DNA from 3 places in the Streptococcus lutetiensis genome. Region 3 is predicted to be linked to each of the others. Evidence: predicted binding sites of a transcription regulator. Region 3 holds the regulator's gene; each other region holds the start of a gene.
The links. The regulator NrdR, encoded in region 3, represses ribonucleotide reductase genes. The targets are predictions, from matches to a motif close to ACACNATATATNGTGT.
Positions count from the first base shown of each region.

Region 1 (4,355 bases), 790 kb from region 3:
GCTGAAAATTCTTCCAAACTAAGAGTCGCTTTTGAAACAACGTTAGCAGCAGCTTTAACAGTTGAAGTTGCAGCTGTTTTGATGATACCTGCACGTTTTAATTTCAATAAGTACTCTTTTTTTCGATTCTTTTTCTTTGCCATTTTAGTAATTTCTCTCCCCTAAAAGATTATCTGGTAATTCGTGGAAACCTTTGCCGGCTTTATAATTAGCAAATTTGCCTTGGATATAACGGTAAGCATCAAGTTTGCTTTCGTAACGGATGTAAGCATCAGCAGCACGTTCATCCTTATCTTCTTCCACAATCTTACGGCTGGTTTCCATTGCCATCTCATTAACTGTAATCTGTGAATCAACCCAAGCTTCAAATTCTTTTAAAAATTCTTGTTCGTAAGTCATAAATACCTCTCGTCTGATTTCCTAGGTCATATTATAACACAAACCTTGAAAAAATGAGAGCCTTGTAAAGGATTTGTAACATGATTTCCATGAATCCCCTTCCTTTTTAAGAAATTTTTCTGAAAATAAGTTCAGATAAGGCTAAAAAAGAGTCCCTCAGCTTTTTTCTCACAGAAACTTGTCTTTTGCTACTATATTAAAGTAGAATATTAAAAATATTTCGACACACTTTATAAAGGAGATGCAATATGATTCTATCGCAATTTGATCCAGAAAAAGAGCCATCATCAATCCCAGCGATAGCGTAGCAAAATTATCAGATTTTCCGAAAACAGTTGTGACCTGCTTTGCAAGAACAACCTTTGCTAGAATTTTAGCCGAAGTTCCTCACCGTCAGATCGCTAAAACAAGTGTGGCTAATCTCGAAATTCCAGTTTATGAGCTTGACTTTCATGGAGAAAAAATCGGCTTTTTTAACTCCTACGTCGGGGCAAGTAGCTGCGTTGCTGTCTTAGAAGATATCATTGCCATGGAAGCAGGAAATCTCCTTGTCTTTGGAACTTGTGGCGTCCTTGATAATAGCATTAAAGAAACCTCGATTATTATTCCAAACTCTGCTATTCGCGACGAAGGAACAAGCTATCACTATGCCCCTGCTACTAATGAAATTGCTCTTAATCCAACTTATCGTGAGCGCTTTAAAAACTTTCTTAGTCATCAAAGCATCTCTTATACTGAAGGCAAAGTCTGGTCGACAGATGGTATTTACCGTGAAACACAAAGCAAAATGCTAGCTAGAAAGGCACAAGGTGCTATCGCTGTTGACATGGAATGCTCTGCTATTGCCGCACTAGCTAACTTTAGACAGATTAATCATTTTCAGTTTTTCTATTCCGCCGACAATCTTGACAGCGAAAAATGGGACCCACGTAGCCTTGCAAATGACGCTGACCTTGAAAGAAAAGACCGCATCGCTAGTATCGCCTTACACTTTGCCACCCAAGTCTTCAAATAAGCTCAAAAACTCTCAGCTTTTTTAGCTGAGTTTTTTTAAAAAAATTTTTTGCTTACGCTAAAATCCTGATTTTTAGCCATCTTTGACTTTTTAGTCAAAAATAATTAAGTTTTCGCTCTTGTCAAACACAAAATATAGTGCTACTATTTTATCCGGGCACAAGATATTGTGCTTAAATCATTTATTATGATAAATACAAGGCCTTGATTTTGTCACATATAGATACTCTACTGGGAAAGGAGGGCTTGTTTCACCTATTTCCAAACCATAATAACTCACCAAACATACATTTACTAACCTTACTCTAGACAGATAGCATTGCTATCAAAGATACATTTTACACATTACATTTTTAAACAAATATTACTGAATTAGCATATTGGAGGTGCATTACCATCGTGATTATTCTAGCAGGAATGATAGGAGTCGGAAAAACTACCTACACTTCTCTCTTAGCCAAAGAACTTGGCACAACAGCATTCTTTGAACCTGTTGACAATAACCCAATTTTAGATAAATACTATGAAGACCCTGAAAAATACGGGTTTGCTTTACAAATTTACTTCTTGAACAAACGCTTCAAATCAATCAAAAAAGCTTACGAAGCAGACAACAATGTCTTAGACCGCTCAATCTATGAAGATGCTTTATTTACTTACATTAATACCCTTCAAGGAAGCATCAGCGATCAAGAATATAATATCTACTTGGAATTGCTAGACAACATGATGGAGGAAATTGACGGACTTCCTAAAAAAGCCCCTGATTTGCTAATCTACCTCGAAGGTAGTTTTGACCACATCATGTACAACATCAAAAAACGTGGACGTGATTTTGAACAACCAGATGACGAAAATGGTCTAACAGATTACTACAAACTCCTTCACAAGCACTACACAAAATGGTATGAAGATTACCAATACAGTCCAAAAATGAAAATTAACACCGACAACCTCGATGTTACAAAACCTGAGGACTGGGATAAAGTGTACAAAATGATCCGTCAAGAAATGAAATCAATTGGAATTGGAGATTAACATTTTTTGAAAAAAGAACTTTCACTCAAAGAATCATTTAACAACGCTTGGAATCGTTTTGACTTAAAAGAAAAGATTTTCGTAATCTTTGCCTTCTTAGTCTCTCTCGGATTTACCCTATACGGGATGATTCCGACACTCTTTTCAGGAGACCTTAACATCTTACATGTCCTCTCAATTATCATGTCTATCTTTGGTTTTATTGGGACATGGACACTAGCGATTCAATGGCAGCACACCTTTAAAGCAAATGGTGTTCAAAATGTTGCTGGTATCTTAGTCGCTGGTATTCAAGGTGTTTATGGTGAAATGTTCAAAAGTTGCTATTACCTCTCAACCGAATTTATCGGACACTATAACTGGAAAAAACGCCGCAATGACAATGGTGAATTAGTCGTTGATAAAAAATTCAGTCTAAAAGACGTGCTTATCGCTGTCTTCTTCTGGACATTTGGTTTAGGATTTATTTCTTACTGGATGGGCGGACAAAAAATTGTCCTAGATGCCATCACAAATGGTCTTTCCTTTACTGCCCAACAACGTCAGGTAAAAGGACACCTCGATGGCTACTACATTTGGCTAGTTGTCGATTTGCTTAGCTTTATCCTTTATCTATCTATCGGAAACCCAATCGTTGCCTTTAGTTACCTAGGTATGGTGGCACAAGGTTTCGTAGGCATTATCATCTGGAAGAAGAGCCAAGGCCAAGAAAGTCTTACCCAAGAAACCGTTGCTGAATAAAAATAAAAAACTCTGAGACCGTAGTCTCAGAGTTTTTTGATATCATGAACAAACATGATAAAAAGCCTAACTCATAAAAGTTAAGCTTTTTTTGTAATCTCATGAATAGACTTAACTGGTGCAACGTCTGCTCCATGCTCACCCAGTATTTTTTCCATCCAAATCATGTCATACCAACGGTTGAATTTATAACCCGAATCATGAAATTTTCCAACCAATTGATAACCAAGTGCTCGATGGAATTTCTCGCTTCCATTTGTCAGGTAGGCATCTTCAACATCAGTTGAGGCAATACAAGCGTTAAGATTGAGGATGCCCATTTGAGTTAGATAATCTTCTAACTTTCCATATATTTGACGTCCTACACCCTTACCACGCGCAGCCTTATCCAGATAAACCGTCACTTCTGCTGACCAAGCATAAGCAGCTCTAGGATGGAATTTAGAAGCATAATCATAGCCAAGAATCTTGCCATCTTCTTCTGCCACGAGATAAGGATAAAAAGCCATGATTGAGCGCATACGCCCCGTAAATTCCTCTAAAGTTGGCACATCATATTCAAAAGTAATAGCTGTTTCTTCAACATAATAACGATAAATATCAAGCAGAGATTTTGCATCATCTAAGCTTGCCAAACGAATCGTAATGGCCATTCTTACAAGTCCTCCAAAAATAATCAATAATTAAGTATAATGATAAAGTAGCCCAGTGTCAAAATAAACATAACACCACTTGTCAAATTTAGCTATTAAAAAACATAAGGGAGCCCTTACGTTTCATCATTTCTTATTTCTTGACCAACTTGACAACTGCTTCTGTCCTTGCCGTATGAGGAAACATATCCACCGACTGAATGTAATGAACATCGTAAACTTTACTTAATTTAACCAAATCACGAGCCAGAGTCGCCGTATTACATGACACATAAACCATCTTAGCAGGTTGGTATTTCAAAATAGTATCCAAGAGTTTATCATCAAGACCCGTACGAGGTGGGTCAACAATCAAAGCATCTGCACGATAACCTTCCTTATACCACTTAGGAATAATATCTTCTGCGCGACCAGCTTCGTAATAAGTATTATCAAAGCCCATACGATGTGCATTTTTCTTAGCATCCTCGATTGCTTCAGGAATGATATCCATCCCGCGAACACTCTTAA
Region 1 covers NZ_LS483403.1:426,528-430,882, reverse strand. Annotated here, with positions in the region: gene DQN23_RS02370 (helix-hairpin-helix domain-containing protein) at 1-143, opposite strand, end outside; gene DQN23_RS02365 (DUF1912 family protein) at 145-399, opposite strand; partial or broken gene DQN23_RS02360 (nucleoside phosphorylase) at 648-1,414, shown strand; gene DQN23_RS02355 (deoxynucleoside kinase) at 1,813-2,451, shown strand; gene pnuC (nicotinamide riboside transporter PnuC) at 2,458-3,192, shown strand; gene DQN23_RS02345 (GNAT family N-acetyltransferase) at 3,273-3,845, opposite strand; gene rlmD (23S rRNA (uracil(1939)-C(5))-methyltransferase RlmD) at 3,979-4,355, opposite strand, start outside.
Region 1: the regulator NrdR is predicted to act here: its motif matches at 1,540-1,555, upstream of DQN23_RS02355 (deoxynucleoside kinase).

Region 2 (4,355 bases), 860 kb from region 3:
GCCCAGTCACGACTTGACCCCATACCATAGTCTTTACCAGCAATGACCAAAGTATCAACCTTATCTTCTTTATAATGCATGGCTGCATCGTAAATTGGCATCAATTCGCCATTGTATTTTGTATAACCACCAATTTTACCGTCAGCTAATTGGTTTTGAATACGAATGTTGGCAAATGTTCCGCGCATCATGACTTCGTGGTTACCACGGCGGCTACCATATGAGTTGAAATCAAGGTAATCAACACCATGTTCTGTCAAATATTTAGCAGCTGGACTGTTTTTAGCGATGTTCCCTGCTGGTGAGATGTGGTCAGTTGTGACACTATCACCAAATTTAGCCAATGGTTTAAGGTTTTTAAGTGGCTTGATTGCCAAATCATCACCCAAGTTATCAAAGTATGGTGGGTTTTGGATGTATGTTGAGGCTTCATTCCAATGATAGATTTTACTTTCTTCTGTTGGAATTTGGTTCCACTTTTCACTGTCAGTGAAAACATGCTCATACTCGTGCTCGAACAATTCACGTGTGACAAATTGGTCAACGTATTTTGCTACTTCATCGTTTGTTGGCATGATGTCTTTAAGGTAGGCTGGCTCATTGTTTTGGTCAAAACCAAGTGGTTCTGTTGTCAAGTCAATGTTAGTATTTCCAGCGAGTGCATAAGCCACAACAAGAGGTGGGCTAGCAAGAAAGTTTGCTTTGACAAGCGGATTAACACGTCCTTCAAAGTTACGGTTACCTGACAAAACAGCTGACGCTAACAAATCGGTATCCGTAATTGCCTCAGCGACTTCTGGGCGAAGGCTACCTGAGTTACCGATACATGTTGTACAACCAAAACCAACAATGTTAAAGCCAAGTGTATCCAGGTAAGTTTGCAAACCAGAGTTACGAAGGTAACCTGTCACCACTTTTGAACCAGGGGCAAGTGATGTTTTGACTGTTGGAGCCACGTGTAAACCACGTTCAACAGCATTCTTGGCAAGCAAACCGGCTGATATGAGCACGTAAGGATTTGAAGTATTCGTACATGATGTGATAGCTGCAATTGCCACATGCCCAGTCTTGATTTCTACATCTTGGTCCTCAAGGTGAACAGTCGCTGTTTTATTAATCTCATCTGCCGTCAAACCAAATCCTTGAACACCTGCTTTGCGTGTCAAGCTTTCTTGGAAAGTTTGTTTGGCTTGTGTCAAATCAATCAAATCTTGTGGACGTTTTGGTCCAGAGATACTTGGTGAGATGCTAGACAAATCAATCTCAACAACTTTAGTGTATTCAGCTTGATGCTCTGGATCATAGAAAAGACTGTTACGTTTAGCGTATTCTTTTGTCAATGCGATATGGTCTTCATCACGGTTTGTCAAACGCATGTAGTTAAGCGTTTCATCATCGATTGGGAAATAACCACATGTTGCCCCGTATTCAGGAGCCATATTAGCGATAGTTGCACGCTCGGCAAGGCTAAGATTTGAAAGACCATCACCGAAATACTCAACAAATTTGCCGACAACTTTTTCTTGACGAAGGACTTGTGTCACTTTAAGTGCCAAGTCAGTTGCAGTCGCAATCTTAGGTAATTTACCTGTCAAACGTACACCGATAACTTCTGGAATTGGGAAGAATGAAGCTTCACCAAGCATAGCTGCTTCTGCTTCGATACCTCCGACACCCCAGCCAAGCACACCGATACCATTGATCATTGTTGCGTGACTATCAGTACCAAACATTGAATCAGGGTAAAGCATGCCATCTTTTTCAATGATAACATCACTCAAATACTCTATATTAACTTGGTGGATAATCCCTGTTGCTGGTGGAACAGCACGGTAATTATCGAATGATTTTTCAGCCCATTTCAAAAATTCATAGCGCTCATTGTTACGTTTAAATTCCATATTAATGTTATCTTCTAAAGCTGTATCACAGCCAAAGAAATCAACTTGGACACTGTGGTCAATAACCAAATCAACTGGAATTTCAGGGTTGATTAAATCTGCATCACCACCATTTGAAACGATGGCATCACGCATTGATGCAAGGTCGACAACAACTGGTACACCAGTGAAATCTTGTAGGATAACACGACTCGGTTTGAATGGCACTTCGCCTTGGATGTTTTTAGGATTGTAAGTTGCTAAATTTTCAATGTGACTTTTTGTAACATCTACTCCATCATACTTTCTGAGTAAACTTTCAAGTAATATACGAATAGTGTAAGGGATTCTTTTGATATTTCCTCCATAATGAGAAACGGCTTCTTCAAGATTAAGGTAAGAAGAGTTATTCTCTTTGAAAAAAAAATTAGATAAGAACTCTGTCATGTACGGACCCCCGATTATAATGATATTGTTTTTAATTATACAAAATTCAGAAAATTTTGCCAGCATTAATTTACAGATGTGTGTCAGATTTCCTGACATGATGTGTTACTTGAAAATAAAAAAGCTGTCAAACCTTGGTATCACTACATTTTGTACCGATTACAATAATCAAACACTACATATGGTGTTTTTGTAAGCCTTTTTGGTTGCTTTTTTGGTATATTTTGGCTATTCTAATTAAATATTGAATTTAAAAAAAGATAACGATTTATGGAGGAAAGCCTAATGGCTAATAAAATTACACTTTTTTCAAAAAATAATTGCATGCAATGCAAAATGACTAAAAAACTTTTAGAAAAAGCTGGCGCTGATTTCCAAGAAATTAACATGGATGAATGTCCAGATATGATTGATTACGTTAAAAGTCTTGGTTTTACAGCCGCTCCAGTTATCAAAGCGGGCGAAATTGTCTTTTCAGGATTTCAACCAAATAAACTAAAAGAAATTATTTAACTACTCTTCCATCTTGAATTAGAAAGGAATTACCTTACTCAATCTATGAACTAGGTAACTTACTTTATTTATGAGTCTTAAAAATCTTGGCGAAGTCTCTTACTTTCGCCTTAATAATGAAATCAACCGTCCAGTAAACGGTCAAATCCCGTTAAATAAAGATAAAGAAGCTCTCAAAGCTTTCTTTCTTGAAAATGTCATTCCAAACACCATGACATTTGAAAGCATCACTGAAAAAATTGACTATCTAATTGCCAATGATTACATCGAAGCTGAATTCATCAGTAAATACTCACCAAACTTTATTGAAAACTTGTCTAAGGACTTGCAGACTCACAAGTTTCGTTTCAAATCTTTCATGGCAGCTTACAAGTTTTACCAACAGTATGCTTTAAAAACTAATGACGGCAGCCAATATCTTGAAAGTATCGAAGATCGTGTGCTTTTTAATGCCCTTTATTTTGCTGATGGGAATGAAGAGCTGGCGCAGAATTTAGCACTTGAGATGATTAATCAACGTTATCAACCAGCCACCCCTTCTTTTTTGAATGCTGGACGAAGTCGACGCGGTGAATTTGTATCGTGTTTCTTGATTTCTGTAACAGATGATATGAATGCTATCGGACGTTCTATCAATTCAGCCCTGCAATTGTCACGTATCGGTGGTGGGGTCGGTATCAGCCTGTCAAACTTGCGTGAAGCTGGCGCGCCAATCAAAGGCTATGAAGGCGCAGCGTCCGGTGTTGTTCCAGTGATGAAACTCTTTGAAGATAGTTTTTCATACTCAAATCAACTTGGTCAACGTCAAGGTGCAGGTGCTGTTTATCTCGATGTTTTCCACCCAGATATCATGGCCTTTTTATCGACTAAGAAAGAAAATGCCGACGAGAAAGTACGCGTCAAAACCCTTTCGCTTGGGATTACCATCCCTGATAAATTTTACGAATTAGCTCGTAAAAATGAAGACATGTACCTCTTTAGTCCCTATAGTGTCGAGCGTGAGTACGGTGTGCCATACAGTTACGTCGATATTACAGCAGAGTACGACAAAATGGTCGCTAATCCCAACATTGTCAAAACTAAAATTAAAGCGCGTGATTTGGAAACTGAAATTTCAAAACTCCAACAAGAGTCTGGTTATCCCTACGTGATTAACATTGACACCGCTAACCGCACTAATCCAATCGATGGCAAAATCATCATGTCAAATCTGTGTTCTGAAGTTCTTCAAGTCCAAAAACCAAGTATTATCAACGACGCCCAAGAATTTGTCAAAATGGGAACAGATATTTCATGTAACCTTGGTTCAACCAATGTGGTTAATATGATGACTTCACCTGATTTCGGTCGTTCTATCAAAGCCATGACACGTGCCTTAACTTTCGTATCAGACACATCATCAATCGAAGCAGTACCAACAATCAAACATGGCAATGAACAAGCCCATACTTTCGGACTTGGTGCTATGGGACTTCACACTTATCTTGCCCAAAACCACATTCACTACGGAAGTCC
Region 2 covers NZ_LS483403.1:566,831-571,185, reverse strand. Annotated here, with positions in the region: gene acnA (aconitate hydratase AcnA) at 1-2,327, opposite strand, end outside; gene nrdH (glutaredoxin-like protein NrdH) at 2,613-2,840, shown strand; gene nrdE (class 1b ribonucleoside-diphosphate reductase subunit alpha) at 2,911-4,355, shown strand, end outside.
Region 2: the regulator NrdR is predicted to act here: its motif matches at 2,500-2,515, upstream of nrdH (glutaredoxin-like protein NrdH).

Region 3 (4,355 bases):
CTTGCACGCTTTGTGTCTTTAGAATTACAACATGAGGGGTATTCAGTAGTTGTTGAGACAAATGGACGTTTAGGGCTTCAAACAGCATTGGATGATGATTTTGATTTGATCCTATTAGATTTGATGTTACCTGATATGGACGGATTCGAAATTACACGTCGTCTTCGCTTGGAAAAAGACACATCGATTATCATGATGACTGCTCGTGATTCTATTATGGATATTGTTGCTGGTCTTGACCGTGGAGCAGATGATTACATTGTAAAACCATTTGCTATTGAAGAATTACTGGCTCGTGTTCGTGCAGTATTCCGTCGTCAAGATGCTAATTCTAAACAAGCAAAAGAAGGTCAAGCAAAAGAAGGTCTCTTAGGTCTTCGTTTGAACCCACAAAATCGTTCGGCAGTGCGTGGAGATGATGAAATTTCATTAACAAAACGTGAATACGACTTGTTGAGCGTGCTTCTTTCAAATGTTAATCGCGTAATGACACGTGAAGAACTTTTGGCAAGTGTTTGGCGTTATGATACAGACATCGAAACAAATGTCGTGGATGTTTACATCCGTTACCTACGTGGTAAAATTGATATTCCTGGTAAAGAATCATATATCCAAACAGTTCGTGGAATGGGTTATATTATTCGAGAAAAATAATGATAAAGTACTTTAAAAAGTCATTATCTAAAAAAATTTCCTTAACGTCTCTTCAGTGGGTTTTGGTTATTTTATCGGTCTCCAACTTGCTTATTTATTTTGGGGTAACTCAGATATTTCTTGAACGAGACCGTTACAATACCGAACAAGCCACTGAAGTTGTTAGGGAGTTATTGTCTAAAGAAACTTCTCTAACAGAAGAAAAATTATTAGACTTGTTGGAACAGTACAATGCTACAGGCTCACTTGTTGAAGAAGGTAATAAAACTTATATCTTTGATAAGCAGGGTGGTATTGATGACTTGGTTTTTGACAATCAAGATGTGTCTGTTTTTAATAAAAATAAACAATTAGTTTTGACGACCAATAAAGTCTTATCAACAATAAAAATTGGAAAAGTTGGTGAAACGACGCAACATCGTTCATCAGCTTTTAATGGTTTTTATCAAAGTGAAAAAGTTTATTCCAAAGATAGCCGCGAAGTTATCGGCTATGTGACGGTTTACCAAGACCTTACGACCTATTATATGGCGCGTCATGTTTTGGTTCTAATTTTATTGGTTTCTGAACTGATTGAAGCTTGTTTGATTTTTAAAATGTTACTGGTGGTTTCTCATCGTTCTTTAAAACCATTAGGAGAGTTTCAAGCATTCATTGATGATTTGTCTGAAAATCCCAGTGATTTGTCTTTGAGGTCGGATATTAAATCTGGCGATGAGATTGAGAGATTATCAATGAGTTTTGACAATATGTTAGAGCAAATCGAAGGTTATGCAAGACGCCAAACGCGCTTTGTTAGCGATGTGAGTCATGAACTGCGAACACCGATTGCTGTTATTAAAGGACATCTAGGTTTGCTTCAACGTTGGGGTAAAGATGACCCTGAAATATTGTGTGAAAGTCTTGATGCTGCTTACCATGAAGCTGATCGAATGTCGATTATGGTAAATGATATGCTAGATATGGTTCGTGTTCAAGGAAGTTTTGACCTACACAAAGGTGAAATTACTGATTTGAAACAATCTATTGATTTAGTTTTAGGGAATTTTCGAATTTTGTATCCTGATTTTCGTTTCTCTTTGACATCGACGATTGATGATTGTATCTATGCTGAAATTTACAAAGATCATTTTGAACAAGCTATTTTGATTTTAATTGATAATGGCGTTAAATATTCTTCAGGTAGTAGAAATATCCATGTGACTTTGGATGTTTTAGGAGATGATGCGATTGTGAAAGTTCGTGATGAGGGTGAGGGAATCTCACAGGAAGATTTGAATCACATCTTTAAGCGTTTCTATCGCACAGATAAGTCACGTAACCGTGTTTCGACACAAGGTGGGCTTGGAATTGGCTTAGCCATTCTTAAGCAAATCGTAGATGCCTATAACCTTAAAGTTAGCGTCAGTAGTGTAGTTGACGAGGGAACTGAGTTTACTCTAGTTATCCCAAGGGTTATGGCAAAATAACATTAAAAGACAGACTGAGCTCTTTTCTCGGTCTGTTCGTTTTTCTAATGAAGTATGTCATGATATTTTGTTAGAAAAGGGAAAGCGACAACTGAACCGGCTTGGACTGGTATTACTTTCATAATGAGTGAATTTATGTTAAAATTAAGTATTAAAATAATTGGTAAAATGGGGTGTTTGTATGCGTTGTCCAAAATGTAATTATAATAAATCGAGCGTCATCGATAGCCGTCAAGCAGAGGATGGTAATACGATTCGACGACGCCGAGAATGTGAAAATTGTCATGCGCGTTTTACAACCTTTGAACGCGTTGAAGAACTACCCTTGTTAGTCATTAAAAAAGACGGAACGCGTGAACAATTTTCTCGAGAAAAAATCCTAAATGGTATTTTTCAAAGTGCACAAAAACGTCCAGTATCAAGCGATGATATTGAACAAGTGGTATCTCGTATCGAACAAAAAGTTCGTAGTGAATATGAAAGTGAAGTTCCGAGTACTGTGATTGGTAATCTGGTTATGGATGAGTTGGCAGAACTTGATGAAATTACTTATGTTCGCTTTGCCTCAGTTTATAAATCATTTAAAGATGTTGATGAGATTGAGGAACTTTTGCAGCAAATTACGAATCGTGTGCGTAGCAAAAAGAAAAGAAGTAAGCTAAATGAGACCGATTGATGAATTTTCTTATGTCAAAAACAATAAGGTTTTGTTGGATTCTGATAGTCTAAGTCAGCTTTATCATCCTGTTATCGGGAACCATGCTGTGCTTTTGTATGAGTATCTGCTTGCTTTCTTTGATGATGGTATCAAACGTCACAAGTTTAGTGAGATTTTGAATCACTTACAGTTGAGCATGCAAGAAGTCGAGGAAGCTCTGGCTATCTTAACCGCAGTAGACTTACTGGTTTTATATCAAACACGAGATGCTTATGTTTTGAAATTACAACCAGCTTTAAATCGTGAAACGTTCTTAGCTAATGCAATTTACCGTCGTTTATTAGAACAACGGATTGGCGATGTTGCGGTGGCTGAGTTGGATGTGGTTCTGCCTGATGGTGCGCGTGATGTTTCTAAGAAGTTCTCTGATATTTTTTCAGTAGATGAAACTCCAAAAGTGCCTAAGATAGTATCAAAAAACCATTTCGATTTGGACAGTTTTGAGCGTTTGATGTTACGTGATGGTTTGCAATTCAAAGATGAAAAAGCTGATGTAGTTAAGATTTATAGTCTAGCTGATAAATACAACATGAATTGGTTTGACACTTATCAATTGGCAAAAAGTACGGCTATTAATGGCAAGATTTCGCCACAACGAATGACGGTGCAGCTTGAGCAGAAAAAAATGGCTAATAACCAAACCAAAGAGCAATTTGATGCTAAAGAACAAGTGATTATCAGAGAAGCTAAACAAGCTTCTGCCAAGGAGTTTCTTAAAAAAATCAAAGCGCCTCGTCGTGCTGTGGTTACTGAAAGTGAGCGAAAAGTTTTAGAAGAACTAGCAAATATGAGTTTCTTAGATGAAGTTATTAACGTTATGGTTCTTTATACTTTGAACAAAACACAGTCAGCCAATATCAACAAACCTTATATCATGAAGGTTGCAAATGATTTTGCTTACCAAAAAATTACGACAGCTGAAGCGGCTGTTCTTAAGATGCGTAGTTTCACGAAACGAAATAAAGAACACAAAGCTAAAGCGAAATTGACTAAAACTAATGTTCCAGAATGGACAGCAAAAGAATACAAGCATGTTGCGACAGCTGAAGAAAAGGAAAAACTAGAAGAGCTTAGACGTAGCATGTTAGAAGATTAAGGAGTGAGTGATGGAAAAAATCGGACAAACCTTGGCTAAACAGCTTTGCCAAAGTCGAACTGATCTTAATGAATTGACTCAAGCTATTTTAGCGGATAAGGAAATTGCTGATTTTATCACGTCAAATGGCTTGACCCAAGAGCAGATTAATCGTAGCCTCCCTAAGTTTAATCAATTTATGGTCGAACGTGAGAAGTTTCAAAATCAAGAAGCTTCATATGTGGCAAAAGGTTATAAGCCTGCTCTTAGCATGAATGAAGGATATGCCGATGTCATTTATTTAGAGACTCGCGAGTTGGTAGAAGCTAAAAAACGTCAAGATATTAAAAATCGTGTGACTTTGATTGGTTTGCCAACAAGTCTGAAGCATATTTCAACGGATGACATTGACCTTGGCGACCCTAACCGTATTGAGATT
Region 3 covers NZ_LS483403.1:1,427,792-1,432,146, reverse strand. Annotated here, with positions in the region: gene DQN23_RS07200 (response regulator transcription factor) at 1-654, shown strand, start outside; gene DQN23_RS07195 (HAMP domain-containing sensor histidine kinase) at 654-2,123, shown strand; gene nrdR (transcriptional regulator NrdR) at 2,305-2,799, shown strand; gene DQN23_RS07185 (DnaD domain protein) at 2,786-3,937, shown strand; gene dnaI (primosomal protein DnaI) at 3,948-4,355, shown strand, end outside.